Regions from separate parts of the Romboutsia sp. 1001216sp1 genome, predicted to be linked through region 2. Evidence: a T-box and tRNA genes for the amino acid it is inferred to sense, from the RefSeq annotation. Region 2 holds a T-box; the other holds one or more tRNA genes.
What was found. The T-box of region 2 lies ahead of ABHC41_RS05355 (valine--tRNA ligase). A T-box ahead of a tRNA ligase gene usually reads a tRNA of that ligase, here a tRNA-Val.

Region 1 (10,622 bases), on a different contig from region 2:
CTTTAAATCCATTCTTCATATCCCTTTTTTCACAAAATACTTTATCACTCATCCTTGAGTTATATCCTGTAATTGTTAAATTACCTATACTATGACCATACTTATCTTGAATTTCTTTCCAGTTTTCTCCTAGTTCTGATATCCATTCTTTTGATAACTTTTTGTTTTGAGGTAATATATGTTCGATTGTAAGTTCACTAGCCTCTATATTTAATTTTTCATTTTGATTATAATTTTCTAACTCATATATTACATAATTTCTTATATTTTTATTTTTTTTGTATAGCGGCTGGCTTATAAACCCTTGTAAAAATTCATTATCCTTAATAAATTTAGTATTACCTTGTCTTGTTAATAAAAATCTCTCTACTGAATGTTTATAGTCTTTTTCTCTTATCTGGCTTATTAAAGCTATAGATAACTTATTATAAACATTGGTTGGTTGACCTTGAAAGAATCTTCTAATCGTATAACTAAGTATTATCTTAAATATATCTATTAAATCTGACTTAGATAGTTTTTTAGACTTATAATCTATTATTAACTTAATTAATATTATTTTAAATGGATTTATATCAATTTTATTAAAGTCAGATATATACTTTCTTATATCATCATCCTCAAAATTTTCACATATTATATCTTTATATGCTTTCGCATATTTTAACATATCATCTAATTCAGAATTAATAATAACTAAATCTTCTTTATTAAATTTATCCTTGAATTTTTCATATACATCTGTTTCTTTTATTATTTCCTTTGACTTTATAGATAAATAATTTCTTAGAAATTCTGTTAAAGATTTAGAGTCGTTATCAAATAAACCTTCTATTTTACTCCAATAATTATAATAAATTTCTTCTTGTAATCTTATTGGTAGATTTAAAAAGATATAGTTTCTAATAAAATCAGCACTTTCCATACCTAACCCTGTAGAATTTACACTTTCAAATGTTTCTTGAGCATCATCATTTTCTCCTAATGATAACTCTATAATCATTAATCTGTTCATTAAAGTGTATATTTCATCGCAATTAACTCTTTCTTCTTTTAATCTATTGTAAAAATATTTGTAATTTATATTGATTAAATGGTTTGAATCTTTAATTTCCCTATTATTAATTAAATCATTGTATACTTCTCTATCTGTTTGGGAAAGTGTTAATTTTGTTTTAGTTATTGATTTTGTATATGGATTAATCAATGCCTGATTATATATTTTTCTGTAAAAATCTGTTTCCTCACCATTATGTATTTCCTTGTCATAATCGGCTAAAGCTTTTAAAAATATTGATGTTGTTGTCAATCTTTGTTGAGAATCTACAATTTCTAAAGTGCTTACATCTGTTCCAATTAAATTATCTTTTTTATAAATAACAGTTCCTAAAAAGTGCTTACTTTTGCTATTTTTCTTTAACCTAACTATATCATCATATAATTTTTTACATTGAATAACAGTCCAACTATATTTTCGCTGATATACAGGTATATAAAATTGAGAATTTGGATAATTGATTAATTTAATAAATTCTATTTGTTGTGATTCCATTTAAATGTTTCCTTTCAGCTTTATAAAATTCATTATATCCTTTCGGTGTTATACAAACAATTATATCTTTTCGGTATAGAAAAATATATATCATTTTCGCAATTCCAAATATTACTATGTTTTTCGCAAATACATAGTAGTATATGTCGTAATTTTTTATATTTTATTCACAATATAATTTCATAAAAAATAAACACTCCTAAAAATATTTAATATATTTAGAAGTGCTTACTTTTATAACTTAAATTGTTATCCCTTATTTGTGATACGGTTCATTATTATTTATTCTAAACGCTCTATAAACTTGCTCTAAAAGTATAAGTCTCATAAGTTGATGTGGAAAAGTCATCTTAGAGAAAGATAACTTATAATCAGCTCTCTTCAATACTTCGTCACAAAGCCCTAAAGAACCTCCTATAACAAAAGTTATATGACTATTCCCTCTAACAGCTAGCTTGCTCATAGTATCTGCTAATTCTTCAGAAGATAAATTCTTTCCATCAATAGCAAGAGCGATAACATAACTATTACTCTTTATTTTACTTAGAATTTTTTTACCTTCCTTTTCTTTAACTATTAACATATCCTTTGGGCTTAAGTTTTCTGGACATTTTTCATCATCTAATTCTATTAAATCTAGTTTACAATACTTAGATAATCTTTTTGAAAATTCTTCTATTCCTAATTTTAAATACTTTTCTTTTAATTTACCTACGCTAATAACCGTTATATTCATAAGAATTCTCCTTTATCCGCTCTATTTATGTCTTAATAAATCCTCTTTATTTAACTTTGTATATATCTGAAACTTCTTCTCTTAATAAAACATCTAACTTAACATCTTGTCCAACTATTATATCATTTTGAGTAAGTATACTCTTAGATGTCTCATATGCTAGTTCTGGGAAGTTATTTTCTTTACTTAAATGAGCTAATAATATTCTTTCCGTTCCGTTATTTATAAGCTCAACACAGAATTTAGCTGCATCTTCATTTGATAAATGCCCTTCCTCTGACATCACCCTCTTTTTTAATGAGTATGGGTAAGACCCCATCATAAGCATATTAGGGTCATAATTTGATTCTAATATTACTAATTTTGATTTATATAAATGTCTTCTTATATTGTCATCTATATATCCTATATCTGTAGCTATAGACATCTTATCATTCCCTGTGTAGAAGTTGTATCCTACTGCGTCCGATGCATCGTGTGGTATTGAAAATGGTCTTATTACCACATCTCCTAAAGAGTAAGTTTTATCATTTTCAAATACCTTCATATTATTACTTTCTATATTTCCTAATTTATCTTTCATAGCACACCATGTTTTTACATTTGCAAATATAGGTATATTATATTTTCTAGACATTATCCCTGCACCTTTTATATGGTCTGAATGTTCATGAGTTATGAATATTCCTTTTATTTTTTCCATGTTTATTCCTATATCATCAAGTCCTGTTGTTATTCTCTTTCCACTAAGACCTGCATCTACTAATATTCCTGTATCTTTATACTCTATATAATGGCAATTTCCGCTACTTCCACTTCCTATTGAACAGTATTTTAGCATTTATTCACCTCGTCTTCTCATTGTCATAGATTATATTATACCAAAAAACTCAAGCATTAAATAATTATTTAATGCTTGAGTTAAAATTTACTTGTATTCTTTTATAATTTTATCTATATCTACACCTTTATCATTCCATAACTTTACAAACTCTGCACTACTTACATTTTTGTGCATATATGTAGAGTAATATTCCTTTAAAGTATCAAAAAATACCTTATCTCCCACTTCTTTTCTTACTTCATGGAAAGCTAAAGCCCCTTTAGTATACACATTTAAACTATATTCAATTGAGTTTGAATACCCTGTTACTGGTTTAAATATATCTTCACTACGATAGCTTTTGGCCTGTAACTCCATATTATCTATTAATTTTTTAGCTAGTTTATCTCCATATTTTTTTTCAAAGTATAATATTGTGGAATACTCTGTTAGTGCTTCATCTAGCCAAGGTTCACTTATTTCATTATTTCCAACCACTGAATACCACCATTGGTGCGCTGTCTCGTGTGCAATTACATATTCTAATAAAAACTTATCTCTCTTATTGTACAAGCTTTGATCTATCATTATTAAAGTTGGGTATTCCATCCCTCCTATAAAAAAGTCGCTTGCTATTACAGAGTATGTATCATATGGATATTTCCCAAATAATTCACTAAATATCTCCATAGAGCTCTTTGCGATATATGTAGCATCCTTAGATAATTCTTCATTTAAATTATATGTATTAATATTCACTTCATTATATTTATCACTATCAACGTGAAACTTATCACTTAAAATAAAAGCGAAATCTCTAACTTGTCTTGCTTCTACTTCATAAAGAGTCTTATCACTATCAGATGTCTCCTTTACTACCTTCCCTGTGCATCCCATTTTATACTTTTTAGGCAAAAGTATCTTTAAATAGAAGTCGCTTGTATCACTATAAAATGGATCACCTACTGTTTCATAACTATTTAAATTCCATCCGTTGGCATCATTGACACTAGCTATTGGAAACCAATTGGCTACATTTACTGTGTTTTCTCCATACCCAAATCTACCTTGTGAATTAGGTATTTTAACATTGTATTTCATATCTATAGATACTTTATTTCCTGGCTTAATTGGATTTTTTAATTCAACCTCTAGTATATCATTCTTATCACCACTTACCTTATAGGCCAATTTTTTACCATTATTTAGTATGTTTTTTAAATCTATATATCCTTCATTAAATCCATTTGGATATGCTTGTTTCATTTCAGATTTTTCAAAAGGTGCAAATTCACTCTTTGAAAAGGCATTTGGATATATATGAAAATATAATTTGTCTAAAGTGCTTTTTGTATTATTTACATACTCTATATTTTGGTTACACATTAAACGTTTACTTTCATCATCGAAGACTACATCTATTGTATATCTATTAATCTCTTTTTCATTTGCTAGGTTAGCTGAAGGTATTCCTTTTTTATCATTGTAAAAATATACTCCTCCACTGGCTACTAAAACTAATGCTATTATTCCTACTGATAATAGCTTTCTTACTCTTTTAGTAAAGTTTATTATCAAATCTTCTCCCCCCTGTTTTACATGAATAATTTAAAAGTTTTTTTGCAAGATAAATTTATATAGCTTTTTATGATATAATTCTTCTTGATAATTATGTAGGCTACATTTAATATCACATTTTTATGATATAATTTAAAGCGAGGTGATAAAATGTTTTTTAAAGAACCTAATGAGGTTGACTTAGGTGATACATCCATTCCAAATATCTTTATAGATATATTTATGCCTATGGCGGACGGGTTATACGTTAAAGTTTATCTCCTTGGATATAAAAATGCTTGTGACCCAAGTTCTAATCCTAAGTTTAACAATAATTCTATTGCAAAAGACTTAAATATCCCTCTTTCAGATGTGTTATCAGCATGGAAGTTTTGGGAAAGCAAAAATATAATTAAAATGCACAAAAACGAAGGCCTTGATGAATTTGATTATTCTGTTGAGTTTTTAGATTTAAAGAAACAGTATATAGAAAATACCACTGTTAATACTAAATCTATTAAATCAAATACAGACTCTATCGTTTCTGTTGCTGAAAACCCAAGCATTAGAAAGATGTTTAACTCTATAAATCAAATTGTAGGCAGACATCTTGACCCAGGTGAAAAAATTAGTATTTTAGATATAATGAATAAATACAATATGAATCCAGATATGATTGTTTATGCTTATGAAAATGTAAAAGAAAGAACTGGTTCTTCCAAGCCTGTTAAATATATTGAGAGTATAATTAGAAACTGGTATGATAGCAACTTATATACTCCTGATGATGTTAAGGTTAGTTTTAATGCTAGAAGTGAAAGATATACGATATACAAAACTATATTTAATGAATTAGGATTCTTTAGACAGCCTTCTAGGTCTGAAAAAGAAACTATGGATATATGGTTAGATCAATTTAATATGGATATTGAATTAATTCTTGAAGCTTGTTCTAAGTCCAAAAATATTTCTAATCCTTCTATAACATACATTGATGGTGTTATTAAAAGTTGGAATAATAAAAGCATAAAAAATCTTCAAGATTTAAAGATACAAGAAGAATCAAGAAAATTAAAAGAAAATGTTGGTAAATTTTCCTCTAATAAAACTTCCGAAAATTATAAAAAGACTAAGTTCCATAACTTTAATGAGACATTCACTCAGTATAGTCCAGAGGAATTAGATAGAATTATCGAAAAAAGTCAGAAGGAAAAATTTAGGTAGGTGATTAGATGAACGAAAGTAAAATAAGAGAGATCCTGCTAAAGTACGAGCAAAAAAGAGATGCAGATGAACTTGACTTAGAAAAGAGAAAAAAAGAACTTTATACTCGAATACCAGAAATTCAGCATATAGAAGATGAGATTAGTAAAATTGGTCTTAAACTAGCTAAAGCTGTTTTACTTGACCCTAATTCAAGAGAAAAAATAGTAAAGGAATCTAAAGAACAAATGGATACTCTAAAAGCTAGAAAATCTCTTCTTCTAAAAACTCATGGTATACCTGAAAATTATTTAGAGATGAAGTATGATTGTAATTACTGTAAAGATACTGGTTTTACACCAAATGGTGAAAAATGTAGTTGTTTTAAGCAGGAAATAATCAATGAAGCTTACAAAATGTCTAATTTAGATAGAGTTTTAAGTAAAGAGAATTTTGCCAATTTCAATTTTGATATATTTTCACCTGTAAGACCTGAAGGTGCTGGTATATCACCTAGAGAAAACATGCTTGATATATTCTCTATTTGTGAAAAATTCGTATTAGATTTCGATAAAGATAATGGTGAAAATTTACTTTTCTATGGTTCTACTGGATTGGGAAAAACTTATATGTCTAACTGTATTGCCAAAGATTTATTAGATAGAGGATATGTAGTTATATATCAAACATCTTTTAAAATCCTAGAAATTATTGAAGACTATAAGTTTAGAAGAGATCCTAATAATAAAATGGCTAATGAAAATTATAAAAATCTATTCGATTGTGATTTATTGATAATAGATGATCTTGGAACTGAACTAAATAATTCATTTACAAGTGGTGAAATTTTTAATATAGTTAATACTCGATTGGTATCTGGTAAAAAGATAATAATATCTACAAACTTATCACCTAATCAAATAGGAAAAACTTATACTCAAAGAACTTTATCTAGAATATTAGATAAGTTTAGGCTTATAAAGTTTGTTGGTAATGATTTAAGATGGGAAAGATATAAATAGGAGAAAAATATTATAATATTTTTCTCCTATTTTAGTATTATTTATAGTTAATTCTGATCATTTTATTATAGAATTTTTTATAATTACTATTTAGATTTCTTTTTGCTTTTTATAAATAAAGATGCAATTAAACCAAGTAATGATATAACAGCTACACCTATAAATAAGTGAGCATAACCTTGATTCATAGTGTATTGATACGCATTTTCTATGGCTGGTTTAGCTTTATCTAAACTTGTTAAGTAATTACTTTTTAATGCTGCAAAATCCATATTAGGATTTACTGACATAGCATGTTGTATACCATTGAGCATAGACATCATAAAAGATTTAACTGTTTCAAATATATTAGTAACATCTGCATTTTGTAATTTATTCATCATATCTGCTGATGCTGTACTACTTCCTAATGCACCTCCTGTTATCCCTTGTATATGTGGCATTACTTTTTCTATTGCACCTGGTACATTTCTGCCTGCATCTGATACGAAGTTTATCAGTAAGTTAGGTGATATAGCTACACCTATAGAGCGAAGTAATGAAACTGTTGATTGCCCCATTGATATTTCTTCTGGTTTAACTAAACTCATCATTAAATAATTTACAGGTGTTCCCATGGTAAATCCCATACCTATGCCCATAAATACTAATCCTATAGTTAAGTTTGTGAAATTGGGATGATTTGCAGTTATAACTGCCTGATATAATACACCGAATATATTAGCTAAAAATCCTAGTAATAATAATCTCTTAACACCAAATTTATCTATAAACTTACCACCAAGTGGAGCTGATATACCAGTAAATACAGCAAATAAAGTTACTATATAACCACCACTACCTCTTTTTAATTTTAATACATTTTCAGCAAATTGTGGTAAAAATACAGTACTCATAAGTCCACATCCCACTATAAGACTTATAAATAAAGTTAATGCTATTTGCTTATTAGTAAAGAAACTTAAGTTTAAGACAGGGTCTTCTGCTCTTTTTTCTATATATATAAATATTGGAACCATTATTATAGATATTAATAAATATGGCCAAACATCTAATGTCTTAATTGAATTTCCAAAATCATAGAATTTAAGATTTGTTAAAGCATACATTAATGATGCAATTAAAATACTTAATATTAAAGACCCCCAAATGTCCATTTTTTTAATATCTGAGTCTTTTTTATTTTCTTCTAGTTTTAACGCTGCTCCTATTATAATAATGCTTATAGGTACATTTATTAAAAATAAATATCCCCATTTACCATCTCCAGCCACAGAAAGTATAAAACTTCCTAGCGTTGGTCCAAGAACAGTTGCTATTCCATATATTCCTCCAACTAATCCAAGTGCTGACCCTCTTTTTTCTTCAGGGAAAGATGAGCCTATATATGCTGTGGCTATTGGCATTATACCTCCGCCACCTATTGCTTCGATAACTCTTGAAGTTAGTAAAAATCCATAGCTCCCTACTATATCTGATATTCCACAAAGTAAAGAACCTGTGGCAAATAATGTAACACAAATCATATATACCTTTTTTCTACCATATGTATCTGCTAACTTACCTGTTATTGGCATAGATACAGCATATGCTAAAGTATATATGGTTATCATCCACACGCTAGCTGATTCTGATATTCCAAGTCCACTAGCTATTACATTTCTTGCTGGTGATACTATTCCAGAGTCCATAGCCCCCATAAAAATTCCAAGTAAAAATACTAACATAGCGATGCTTGTACTCTTCTTTTTTAATGCTTCACTCATGAAAAACTCACTCCTATTCATAATTATAAATGCTTATAATGTAAGAGTTATTGCTTCATATTCTATTTAAAAATTTTAATTATAACTATTTTAAAGTTTAATATTCTATATATAAATATTCCATATTAAAATAACTACAATTTTATGATATAAGAAATTTTATATTTCCCCTTACATTACCTACTAATATTGGAAAAATTTAATTTTAGCCAATACTATCCTATATACCCTTATAGAGGATATTTATTCATATATTAATTAAAATTATATTTACACAATAAAAAACTCTTAGATAAAATCTAAGAGTTTGATTGGAGCTGGTGATAGGAATCGAACCTACAACCTGCTGATTACAAGTCAGCTGCTCTACCGTTGAGCCACACCAGCATATAATATTTAAATTGGCGACCTGGAAGGGACTCGAACCCTCGACCTCCAGCGTGACAGGCTGGCATTCTAACCAGCTGAACTACCAGGCCGCAATTGGTGGGACTAACAGGGCTCGAACCTGTGACCCCCTGCTTGTAAGGCAGGTGCTCTCCCAGCTGAGCTATAGTCCCAAAATGGTGACCCATAGGGGAATCGAACCCCTGTTACCGCCGTGAAAGGGCGGTGTCTTGACCGCTTGACCAATGGGCCGTGCTGAGTAAAAATTAAAATGGTGACCCATCCGCGACTCGAACGCGGGACACCCTGATTAAAAGTCAGGTGCTCTACCGACTGAGCTAATGGGTCATTTCCTTTTTTGCCTTTCGGCTTGTTCGTGTTTCTCTCACTCACAAATATTATTATATTAGGTTCATACACTTTCGTCAACACTTTTTTTACATTTTTTTATATTTTTTTACTTTTTTGTTTATTTTTCTCTCAACCTTAGTAAATAACAGGGGTTCATAAATTAATTTTTTATTAAAAAATACTTAATTTTAGATTTTTACCAATTATCTAATCTATATTTTTCTTAAATTAGGGTATAAATATTAATTTATAAGTAAGTATTCTAATTGTTTTTTATTCAGTAAAACTTTTTGTAGAATATATTTTTATAAGTATAAATAAAAATATATTTATCTCTAACTTAATTTTATATATTTTAATTTTTATATATAAAAAAGTGTAGTGGATATAATCCACTACACTTATATATATTAAGCAAATATATTTCTTCTTATTATAGTTTGAGCTCTGTTTGGTCCTACTGAAACCATATCTATGTTAACTCCAACTATTTCTTCTATTCTATCTATATATTTCTTAGCATTTTCTGGAAGATCTTCGTATCTTTCTATAGTTGTTAAATCTTCATTCCATCCATCTAATTCTTCATATACAGGTTCGCACTTAGCTAAATCTTCTAATGATGCTGGGAAATCTGTTATTATCTTGTCTCCCATTTTGTATCCTGTACATATATTTATTTTTTCGAATCCACTTAAAACATCTAATAACATGAATGATATACTAGTTAATCCGTTTACTCTTGCAGCATATTTAACTATTACAGCATCAAACCATCCACATCTTCTAGATCTTCCTGTTACTGTACCAAACTCATGACCTTGGATTCTTATTCTTTCTCCTATTTCATTATCTAATTCAGTAACAAATGGTCCTTCTCCAACTCTTGTAGTATATGCTTTTACTATACCTACAACATCTTTTATCATGTTTGGTCCAATACCTGCTCCTATAGAGAATCCTCCTGATGTTGGATGAGAAGATGTAACGTATGGGTAAGTACCTAAGTCTAAGTCTAATAATGTTCCTTGTGCACCTTCGAATAATACTTTTTTACCAGCTTTTATAGCATCATATACTACAACTGAAGTATCTGCAACATTTTTTCTTATTTGCTCTGCATATCCTAAATACTCATTGTATATAGTTTCAAAGTCAAACATTGCTTCTTTTCCGTATACACCTTGAACTAATTTATTCTTAGCATCTATTTGTGCTTTTAATT
Region 2 (10,622 bases):
AATAAAAATTGATACAAAGTTCAAACAATAAAAATTGATACAAAGCACAAATAATTTTTAAAAAAACGTATATAAAATTTGATTCCAGGGTAAATTAGTATCAACAATACAATATGTATTGTACACAACATCTAAGGAGGAAATTTACTATGGCAAACAACAACAGAAAAGCTGTTCCAGAAGCTAAGGCTGCATTAAATCAAATGAAGTTAGAGATAGCTAATGAAATAGGATTAGCTAACTATGACACAATAGACAAAGGTAACTTAACAGCTAGACAAAACGGTTATGTTGGTGGCTATATGACTAAAAAATTAGTTGAAATGGCTGAAAACCAAATGGCAGGTAAATAGTATAGTAAATTCTGACATCTAAGTGATAAGAGGCTACCTAAATGGTAGTCTCTTATATTTTTACGAATAAAAAAAGATATTTTATTTATTGAATATATTCAAATTCTACTTTTATTTTTGTATATTTTGGTTTAATATATTATATAGAAATAGTTTACGGAGGATGGTACAATGTTTGAAAACTCATCTGAAGAATTAGCTTCTCACAAGCTTTTAATTTTATATATTTTAAATAAAATTAATATGGATTTAACTAATTCTCAAATTACTCAAGTTATCTTAGAAACTGAGACTATGAATTATTTTTCTCTTCAACAGTTTTTAAGTCAACTTATGGAATCTAAATTTTTAGTTACTTATGAGGATTCTGGTAAAGAATATTACTCTCTTACTCAAAAAGGGTTAGAAATATTAGAGTACTTCTTATCTAGAATACCTGAAGATACAGCTAAAAAAATAGACGAGTATATAATAAATAATAAAGAGAATCTGTTATCTGATACACAAGTAAAATCAAGCTTTGTAAAACAAAGTGATCATGAATTTATTGTTAACTTGAGAGTTATTGAAAATCAATCTAACTTAATAGATTTAAACTTAAATGTTTCATCAGAGAAACAGGCCAAGCTTATTTGTAACAATTGGAAGAAAAATGCATCATATATGTATGCAGAAGTTATAGATTTACTTATACGTGATAACCACTAAGCCTATAAACATATTATTGTTGTAGGCTCTTTTCCTGTTTTAATTTCATTTATAAACATGTGATTTATTGCATTATATACTTTTATAGAGTTATTTTGAGTATCAGATACAAATAATAATTCTTCATTTCTAGAAATAGCTAAACCTTGTGGATTCCCATTTATCTTAATTTCACCTTTAATTTCTAAGTTATTATAATCTAATATTACTACTTTTTTATGTCCTAAATCAGCTATATATACCTCACTTTTACTATAGTTAAAGCATATTTCTACTGGTATCAAAAACTGATTTATTGTATGCTTTATCTTCATATTAAATCCATCTAGTACTATTACACTTCCATCTAATGTAGATACATATACTTCATTTTTTTTAGTATCTACCTTTATATGCCATGCTTTGAAGTCTATCTTAATCTCCCTATCTATACATTTGCTTAAGGTATCTATACAGTATATAGAATTTTTACAAGGTACATATAATTTATTTTCTTTTTCATTAAAATCAAATCCATGCGGTGTTTCTCCTACACTAATTATACCTACTGGCTCTAGCGTATGTTCATTTATTATGTAAATACTATTAGAATCTTCATTAGATATATAAAGCTCTCCTTTAGATATACCTATCTGACTTAAGTTACCACCTATAGACATACTATCTATTATTTTCTTTAGTTCCAGGTCTAGTATATACATTATTCCATTAATTGAACTGGGTAAATACATTAATTTCTGCTTTTTATTTATGCAAAAATGATGCGGATAAGTCCCATCATCTAATAGTATTTCTTCAGTTTTAAAATCTTTATAATCTAATATACTTATGCTATTCGATAGATAATTTGAAATGTATAGCTTCAAACTTTAGCCCCCTTTATTATTCATACATATACTATAATAGTATATTCTTTTGTATCTATATATTATTACTATCTTTTAGTATTGCAATATTAAATATATATTTGATATGATAGGATTGAAAATAATATATTAAGTTAGGGGTTTTATTATGAAAGTAACATTTAAGCCAAGTGGCGTTTGTTGTAGAGAAATGAATTTTGAAGTAGATGATAACAATGTTATAACTAATGTTGAGTTTGTAGGTGGATGTCCAGGTAATTTAATAGGACTTAAGCAATTAGTAATTGGGCAAAATGCATTTGAAGTAGCTGATAAGTTAGCTAATATACCTTGTGGTGGAAAAACTACTTCTTGCCCAGACCAATTATCTAAGGCTATACGCCAATCTCTATAATATTTATTTATGAGTATCTTTAGGTATTTTACCTTATTTGATACTCTTTTTTATTTATATAAAATATATTTTATAAATTTTTAGTTCATTTAAATAATATATTGATAAACTATTTTATAATTGTTTTTAAATTTAAAAAGTGCCTTAAAATAGCCATTGTTACTATTTTAAAGCACTTTGTTTTATACTACTCTGCTAACTCTAATGTATTATTTACTATTGTTCTAACTGCTCCTATCATATATAAAGATCCTGCACTTATTATTATATCTTCTTTTTTAGAGTTTCTTAGTGTATAATTGACAGCTTCTTCTATGTTTTCTATTGAAATTACATCGTCCACATATTTAGATATTTTTTCTTTTAAAGCTTCACAGCTTATAGCTCTTGGATTATCTGGAGTTGTTGTTATTACCTTATCAAAATAAGGCATAATTATTTTTAACACACTATCTATATCTTTATCCTCTAACATTCCTATTAAAAGAGTTCCTTTTTTGTCTCCAAAATTTTCACTTATAGATTTAGCCAAAGAACTTGCTCCATCTTCATTGTGTGCTCCATCAATTATAAATATAGGATCTTCCATTAACTTTTCTATTCTACCTGGCCACTTTGTATTTAATAGACCTATTCTAATATCTTCTTCATTTATATCTAAATTTTTAGCTTCTTTTAAGTACTCTACCACACTTAAAGCTAACATGGAATTATTAACTTGATGTTCTCCTATTAACTTTATTTCTAAGTCTTCATATGTTTTATTCATAACCTTACAGCTATATACTTGAGAATTTATATCTGATTTTTTAATTTTCATACTATCAAATGTAACTTCTATATATTTAGCATTTTTCTCTTTACATATATTTTTTATAACATCTTTTACTTCATCACTTTGATCGTATACTATAGCTACTCCATTTTCTTTTATTATTCCACCTTTTTCATAGGCTATTTTAGCAACTGTATCTCCTAATATACCTACATGATCTAAGCTTATAGATGTTATTACACTTACTTCTGATTTGCTTATAACATTAGTAGCATCATATCTTCCACCCAATCCAACTTCTAGCGCTACAAAATCTACATTTTGTTCACAATAATAATAAAATGCCATGGCAGTTACTATTTCAAATTCTGTAGGATATGAATATCCATTTGCCACCATATATTCTATTTTTTCTTTTATTAAGGTAACTATTCTAGCTACATCATCTTCTGGTATATTTTCTCCATTTACTCTTATTCTCTCTGTGAAAGTCTCTAAAAATGGTGATGTATATAATCCAACTTTGTATCCAGCTTCCTTTAATATACTTGTTATAAAAGAACAAGTTGAACCCTTTCCATTAGTTCCTGCCACATGTATTATATTTATCTTATCTTGTGGATTTCCTAATAGTTCTAATAGTTTAGATATATTATCTAGTCCTAACCTTACACCAAACTTGTGAGTTTCTTCTATGTAATGTAATGATTCTTGGTAGTTCATTTATTATCCCCCTTAGTCATTTCTCTTTTGTTATTATTTATCTACTTTTTATTATAGTATATTTTTTACTAATTTAGTTTATAATATGATATTTAATTACATCATAATAATAAATTATTTTTCTACTAACATAGTCCATATTCCAATCTCTTTAAATCCTATCCTACGATATACTCTTCCCGCTTTTGGATTATCATAAAATAGACATAATGTCTTATTGCGTTTAAGTAAATCACTACATAGTTTAGATAAACATTTACCCATATATCCTTGTTCTCTATATTCTTTTTTAGTTGCTACCCCTACAACCATAGCAGATTTACTATTCTCTGCCGTTATTTGTGATATAGTTATTATTTCTTTGTTGTCATTTTCTATATAATAAGATACTGTGCTATTATCTTTTATTCTACTTCTTATTGTATCAACACTATATTCTACAGAAAATTCCTCTATTGTACTTAATAAATCATATATCCTTTGTGCATCCTCTTCGATGCCTAGTTTTATAGTATCATCCCATTTTAAAAGTTTTTTATCATCTTTTAATTCACAAAAATATGTAATTTTTTCTTCGTAATCTTCCAATACATCTTTAAATTTTTCTATTATAGTATCTTTTCCTGATATTATTTTTTTGCCTTTATATTTTCTTATAATATCCTTAAATTCATATACATCTTCATCTAGTTTTTCAATATATGGTATAAAATTATTTGTGTATCTTAATAAAATACCTCTTAAATTGTTATCTTCATCAAACTTTCCCCATACTTCTTGGAAATCTTTATTAAACCCATGCTGTTCAATATCTCCTATTATAAATAAATTTTTACTAGGCTCCTTTACTACATAATCTAAGACTATATTTCTATGTTTATCTTCTAGTTTCAATATCATAGCATTCTCTCCAATCTTAAATATATAGATTATATATATTCCTTTTTTCGGAAATAATATCCTTTAAAATATTTTACATTGTACTTTATCTAATAAATATAAAAGCATAGGTAGTATACCTATGCTCTATAAATCATCAATAACTTTTATAAAATTCTATGAGTTATTAGTTATTTATATATTTTTCAAATACTTCTCCAAAATCTTTATTGTTATATGTATTTCTTAAGTTTTCCATCCAGTTGAAGTTAAACTTAGCTAAGTCTTCTACTATATTTACCGGATTTCCTTCTAGATGATTTCTTGATATTGCATCATTAGCCATCTTAAGTCCATTTATACCATCTTCTACAGATGTATAATTTCTGCCTTGTATCATACTTATTTCAACTAGAGCTTTATATAAATCTTTTAACTGTTCTAGTTGTTTTTTATCTACATCTATGCTAAACCTTTCATTACCGAAATTAAACTTTATTTCTATATCTAAATCTACTGTACCTGCAGTTTCTAATGTAACTTCATCTACTCTTTCATAGTAAAATTCATGTCTTTTTACAACCCTTTTCCTACTAACTGCATTTGCTCCATCTACATGTAAAAGGCCTCTATTAATAAATACGTATTCATCTGATTTTGACTTTATAACAAAGTATATTTTTTCTCCATCTTCATGCATTATGTAGTCGTCTCCATCAACTTTATCAAAATCTTGAGGAGATATAATCTTTCCTATATCTGATAGTCCTAATGTATCGGCTGCCATTCTTCCTAATATATTTTTTGCCATTTTTCTACCTCCTAATATAAATAAGTATTTCAATTCTCTTACTTATATTATAAACTATAATTATCCACTTATCTCAAAGATTTTTCATAACATAATAAAAGAGCTATCTCTATTTAGAGGTAGCTCTTTTTATATAAACTATTTTATTTTAGCTTCTATATTTTCTATTCTTTCAAGAACTGATTTCATCATTTCTTCGAATTTTTCTTTTTTAGCCTTTTCTTCATTAACTAAGCTTTCTGGAGCTTTAGCTAAGAATCCTTGGTTAGAAAGCTTTCCGTTAACTCTCTTTATTTCGCCTTCTAATTTAGCTTTTTCTTTATTTAATCTATCTAATTCTTTAGTGAAGTCTACTAATTCATCAAGTGGTATAAATATTTTAACTCCATCTATAACAACACTTACTGCATCTTCTGGTATACCAGCTTCATTGTCTACTATTTCAACAACTGATGCAGATGCTAATGTTACAAAGTAATCTCTACCAGCTTCCATAGCTTCTTTCTTTTCAGCTGTTGGAACTATTATAACTTTAGCTTTCTTTGATGGTGGAACATTCATTTCAGCTCTTACATTTCTTATGTTTCTTATTCCATCCATTGTTAAGTTCATCATTTCTTCTTCTTTAGCCATGTTGTCTTCTTCAGTGTAATGAGGCCACTGAGCCACTACTATACTTCCTTCTACTGTTGGAAGATGAGTGTATATTTCTTCTGTTATAAATGGCATATATGGATGAAGAAGTTTTAATATCTTCTCTAATACATATGTTAATGTATATAATGCTGTTTGTTTAGCAGCTTTATCGTCAGAGTATAATCTTGGCTTAACTATTTCTATATACCAGTCACAGTACTCAGACCACGCAAAGTCGTATATTTTTTGAGCAGCTATACCAAGGTCAAACTTGTCCATGTTGTCGTTAACTTCTTTAACCACATTGTTAGCTCTTGATATTATCCACTTATCAGCTAAAGTCATAGAGCTTTCAACTGATTCTCTAGTTACACCATTCATTATCTCTTCATCTATGTTCATGAATACAAATCTTGATGCATTCCATAATTTATTTGCGAAATTTCTAGATGCTTCTACTCTTTCCATATAGAATCTCATATCATTTCCTGGAGAGTTTCCAGTAGCTAACATGAATCTTAAAGCATCAGCTCCGTATTGGTCTATTACTTCTAATGGGTCTATTCCGTTTCCTAAAGACTTACTCATCTTTCTACCTTCAGAGTCTCTAACAAGTCCGTGGATTAATACATGTTCAAATGGAGTTTCTCCCATACAGAACATTCCTGCAAATGCCATTCTTACAACCCAGAAGAATATTATATCGTATCCAGTTACAAGTACACTTGTTGGATAGTAGTAGTTTAATTCTTCTGTATTGTGTGGCCAACCTAATGTTGAGAAAGGCCAAAGTGCTGAAGAGAACCATGTATCTAATACGTCTTCATCTTGCTTAAATTCATGATGTCCACACTTAGGACAAGTAGTAGGCATTTCTTTAGCAACAACTACTTCTCCACACTCTTGACAGTAGTAAGCTGGGATTTGGTGACCCCACCATAATTGTCTTGATATACACCAATCTCTTATATTTTCTAACCATTGTAAGTAAGTTTTGTCAAACTTATCTGGTACAAACTTTAATTCTTGTTTCTTTAATATATCTATAGCAGGTTTTGCTAATTCATCCATCTTAACAAACCATTGGTCTGATAATCTTGGCTCAACTACTGTATGACATCTATAGCAAGAACCTACATTGTGGTTATGATCTTTTATAGCTATTAAGTATCCAGCTTCATCTAAATCAGCTATAAGTTGCTTTCTACACTCATATCTGTCCATGCCTTCATACTTACCAGCTAATTTATTCATTGTTCCATCTTCGTTCATTACATTTATCTTTTCAAGGTTGTGTCTTTGACCAACTTCAAAATCATTAGGGTCATGAGCTGGAGTCATCTTAACTGCACCAGTACCGAACTCTAAATCAACATAATCATCAGCAACTATTATTATTTCTCTGTTTACTAGTGGAAGTATTGCTTTCTTTCCAACTAAGTGAGTGTATCTCTCATCTTCTGGATTTACAGCTATACCACTATCTCCAAGCATTGTTTCTGGTCTAGTAGTAGCTATTTCTAAGAATTCGTCACTACCAACTATTGGGTATTTTATATGATAGAACTTTCCATCATGTTCTTCATGTTCAACTTCTGCATCTGATAAAGTTGTTTTACAATCTGGACACCAGTTTATTATTCTGTTTCCTCTGTATATTTGACCTTTTTCATATAACTTAATGAAGAACTCAATAACAGCTTCGTTACATCCTTCATCCATTGTGAATCTTTCTCTATCCCAATCACAAGAGTCTCCTAATTGTTTCATTTGGTCTACTATTTTTCTACCAAATTCATTTCTCCAATCCATAGCTCTCTTTAAGAATTCTTCTCTTCCTAAATCGTACTTAGACTTTCCTTCTTGTTCTCTTATTCTTTCAACAACTTTAACTTCAGTTGCTATAGAAGCATGGTCAGTTCCTGGTTGCCATAAAGCTTCATAACCGTCCATTCTCTTCCATCTTATAAGTATATCTTGTAAAGTATGGTCAAGAGCATGCCCCATGTGTAATTGTCCTGTTATATTTGGTGGTGGAAGCATTATAGTGAAAGGCTTCTTGTTTGGATTTGGCTTAGATTTAAATAATCCATCTTCAATCCACTTTGAATATAATCTTGATTCAAAATCTTTTGGATTATACGTTTTTGGTAAATTAGTGTTTTCCAATTTCATTTCCTCCTCATTTTATTTAAAATTTTATTTTTATTAAAAATTTGTCTTACTAAAATTATTAATAATACAAGTAACTTAATAACTTTATTTTGATTAAAAGTCTTAAACTTATATATTTTATAGTATAAATTAAAAAAGAGCCATTCATCCTTATAAGGACGAAAAGCTCGCGTTACCACCTTAATTCCCAAATTGAACTCATTCATCTCTCAAGAGTTATATTCCGTATTTACTTAGCTACATCTCTTAATCATAACTTCACTAATCTATAATACAGATACTTAATAATTTGGGCTCTTTATGGATTTTAACGATTCCCACCGTCTAAACCTACTGCTAGTTCAGCTTAGAAACTCCAAAGCTACCTTCTGCAAACCTATACTAAGAAGACCTTTCAGCCTATGAGTCTTCATCTCTTTTAGTAGTATTTACATACTCCTCTTTATCATAGTTTTTATCTTATTATTTATTCTTTAATTATATCCAATTAATATTATTATTGTCAATTATTTATAATAATATATGTACTACTTTGATTTTTTAATTAGCTTTGAACATTTCCTTTCCAATAGTTTCGATCTTGTGTATCTTCACTTATTGGTTCTATCTTATAACCTCTTTCTTTTAATACTCTTATAATGTTATCTAAAGCTTCTACAGTTTGTTCTTTTTCATGCATTAGTACTATTAAATTAGATTTATCTCTACCATAATATAATAAACTACTTAAAATATTGTCTGTTGTGGATTTCCAGTCTAGTGTGTCTAGATTCCAATCCCATATTTTATAATTATTTTCTACTAATATATCATAAGATTCTTTAGGCATATAAGGCTTGCTTCCATAAGGCAGCCTTATTAATTTTGATACATCTCCTGTTATATTATAAAGAGTTTCTTGGCAGGTTTTAAATTCATTTAGTGTTGCTTGTGGTGTTTCATAGAGCTTATGTATATCATGAGTTACACTATGAAATCCCATACCATGCCCCTCTTTTTGCATTCTATTTAATTCATCTGGGTGTTTCTTCATATTATCATTTATCATAAAAAAAGTTGCTTTAACTTGATTTTTTTCTAATATGTCTAATATCGAGTTAGTGTATTTAGATGGACCATCATCTATAGTTATATATGCTATCTTCTGTGGTAATAAAACAGGACCTTTTTCTTTTTGTGTTGTAGCTTCGTTTATAGTTTGAGTTAAAGTACTCGTTACTATATAATTTTCTAATAAAGTATATTTTCTATCCTCATCTTCCTTTGGTATATTAAAAATAACTATGCTTAATACAATAAATGCTACTAAAATTATAGCTAAAATTTTGTAATTTTTTTTTATATTCATCCCCCTAATCCCCTTTGTTTATTACTTTATAATCTTATATCTCTGTTAAATAATCCTAACAATTTCTCCCTGTCTTCACTTCTTAGTGTTTCTATTTTTTTCATATCCATTTTTGCTAAAAATTGAATTACATTTATATTTTCAAATGGAGTTTTTATATTTGTTTCTTTAGAATATTCTTGTACAAATGATTTACCTTTTTCTGTTTCTAAAATACGCTTTGGCCCTCCTACACATCCACCTATACATCCCATACCTTCAACAAAAGTTACATCGATGTCTTTATTTATAACTTTTTCAAGCCCTGCTTTGCAGTCTTTAGCTCCCTGAAAAGTAATAGCTTTAAAATTAGCTTTCGGATTTATTTTTTTTACACACTCTTCAATAGATTTACTTACCCCTCCTGCATGAGCATATATTCTTCCAAGAGCTGATGATTCTATTCTATTTTCTTCTACTTCTTTATCCGCTTCTATATCCAAAGCCTTAAATATCTCCTCTAATTCTTTAAATGTTAATACAAAATCTACTGCTCCTTTTATATCTTCTGCTATAGCTTCTTTCTTTTTGGCTACGCAAGGTCCAATAAAAACTACTTTAGCATCTTCGTTTAAAACCTTTATAATCCTTGCACAGGCAATCATAGGAGATACTGACTTAGATATGTTGTCTACAATTTCAGGGTAACTTGACTTTATTAAACTAATCCAAATCGGGCAACAGCAACTAGTTATAAAACATTCTTCTTTATTTTCTTTAATATGATTACAATAATCATAACTTTCTTTGACAGTAAGTATATCTGCTGCTAAAGCTACTTCTATCATGTCTTTGAAACCTACTTTTTTAAGAGCACTTCTTAGCTTACCAGGAGTTACATCATTTCCAAGTTGTCCTACAAATGATGGAGCTACAGTTGCGTACACAGGATGTTTTTTATCTTTTAGTAACTTT

Region 1: it encodes a tRNA-Val, which carries the amino acid that the T-box ahead of ABHC41_RS05355 (valine--tRNA ligase) is inferred to sense. The anticodon was not compared.

What each region holds. Positions count from the first base shown of each region.
Region 1 is NZ_JBDPHA010000009.1:79,833-90,454, forward strand. It holds gene ABHC41_RS10175 (DUF262 domain-containing protein) at 1-1,552, opposite strand, end outside; gene rlmH (23S rRNA (pseudouridine(1915)-N(3))-methyltransferase RlmH) at 1,809-2,288, opposite strand; gene ABHC41_RS10185 (MBL fold metallo-hydrolase) at 2,335-3,129, opposite strand; gene ABHC41_RS10190 (M1 family metallopeptidase) at 3,217-4,689, opposite strand; gene ABHC41_RS10195 (DnaD domain protein) at 4,840-5,892, shown strand; gene ABHC41_RS10200 (ATP-binding protein) at 5,901-6,893, shown strand; gene ABHC41_RS10205 (MFS transporter) at 6,980-8,659, opposite strand; tRNA gene ABHC41_RS10210 (tRNA-Thr) at 8,972-9,046, opposite strand; tRNA gene ABHC41_RS10215 (tRNA-Asp) at 9,062-9,138, opposite strand; tRNA gene ABHC41_RS10220 (tRNA-Val) at 9,144-9,219, opposite strand; tRNA gene ABHC41_RS10225 (tRNA-Glu) at 9,224-9,298, opposite strand; tRNA gene ABHC41_RS10230 (tRNA-Lys) at 9,319-9,394, opposite strand; gene ABHC41_RS10235 (adenylosuccinate synthase) at 9,808-10,622, opposite strand, start outside.
Region 2 is NZ_JBDPHA010000003.1:211,018-221,639, forward strand. It holds gene ABHC41_RS05315 (hypothetical protein) at 1-31, shown strand, start outside; gene ABHC41_RS05320 (alpha/beta-type small acid-soluble spore protein) at 150-353, shown strand; gene ABHC41_RS05325 (DUF4364 family protein) at 525-1,061, shown strand; gene ABHC41_RS05330 (YncE family protein) at 1,064-1,927, opposite strand; gene ABHC41_RS05335 (TIGR03905 family TSCPD domain-containing protein) at 2,076-2,321, shown strand; gene ABHC41_RS05340 (folylpolyglutamate synthase/dihydrofolate synthase family protein) at 2,509-3,819, opposite strand; gene ABHC41_RS05345 (GNAT family N-acetyltransferase) at 3,934-4,719, opposite strand; gene ABHC41_RS05350 (PH domain-containing protein) at 4,886-5,509, opposite strand; gene ABHC41_RS05355 (valine--tRNA ligase) at 5,648-8,314, opposite strand; T-box leader at 8,472-8,778, opposite strand; gene ABHC41_RS05360 (polysaccharide deacetylase family protein) at 8,865-9,668, opposite strand; gene ABHC41_RS05365 ([Fe-Fe] hydrogenase large subunit C-terminal domain-containing protein) at 9,695-10,622, opposite strand, start outside.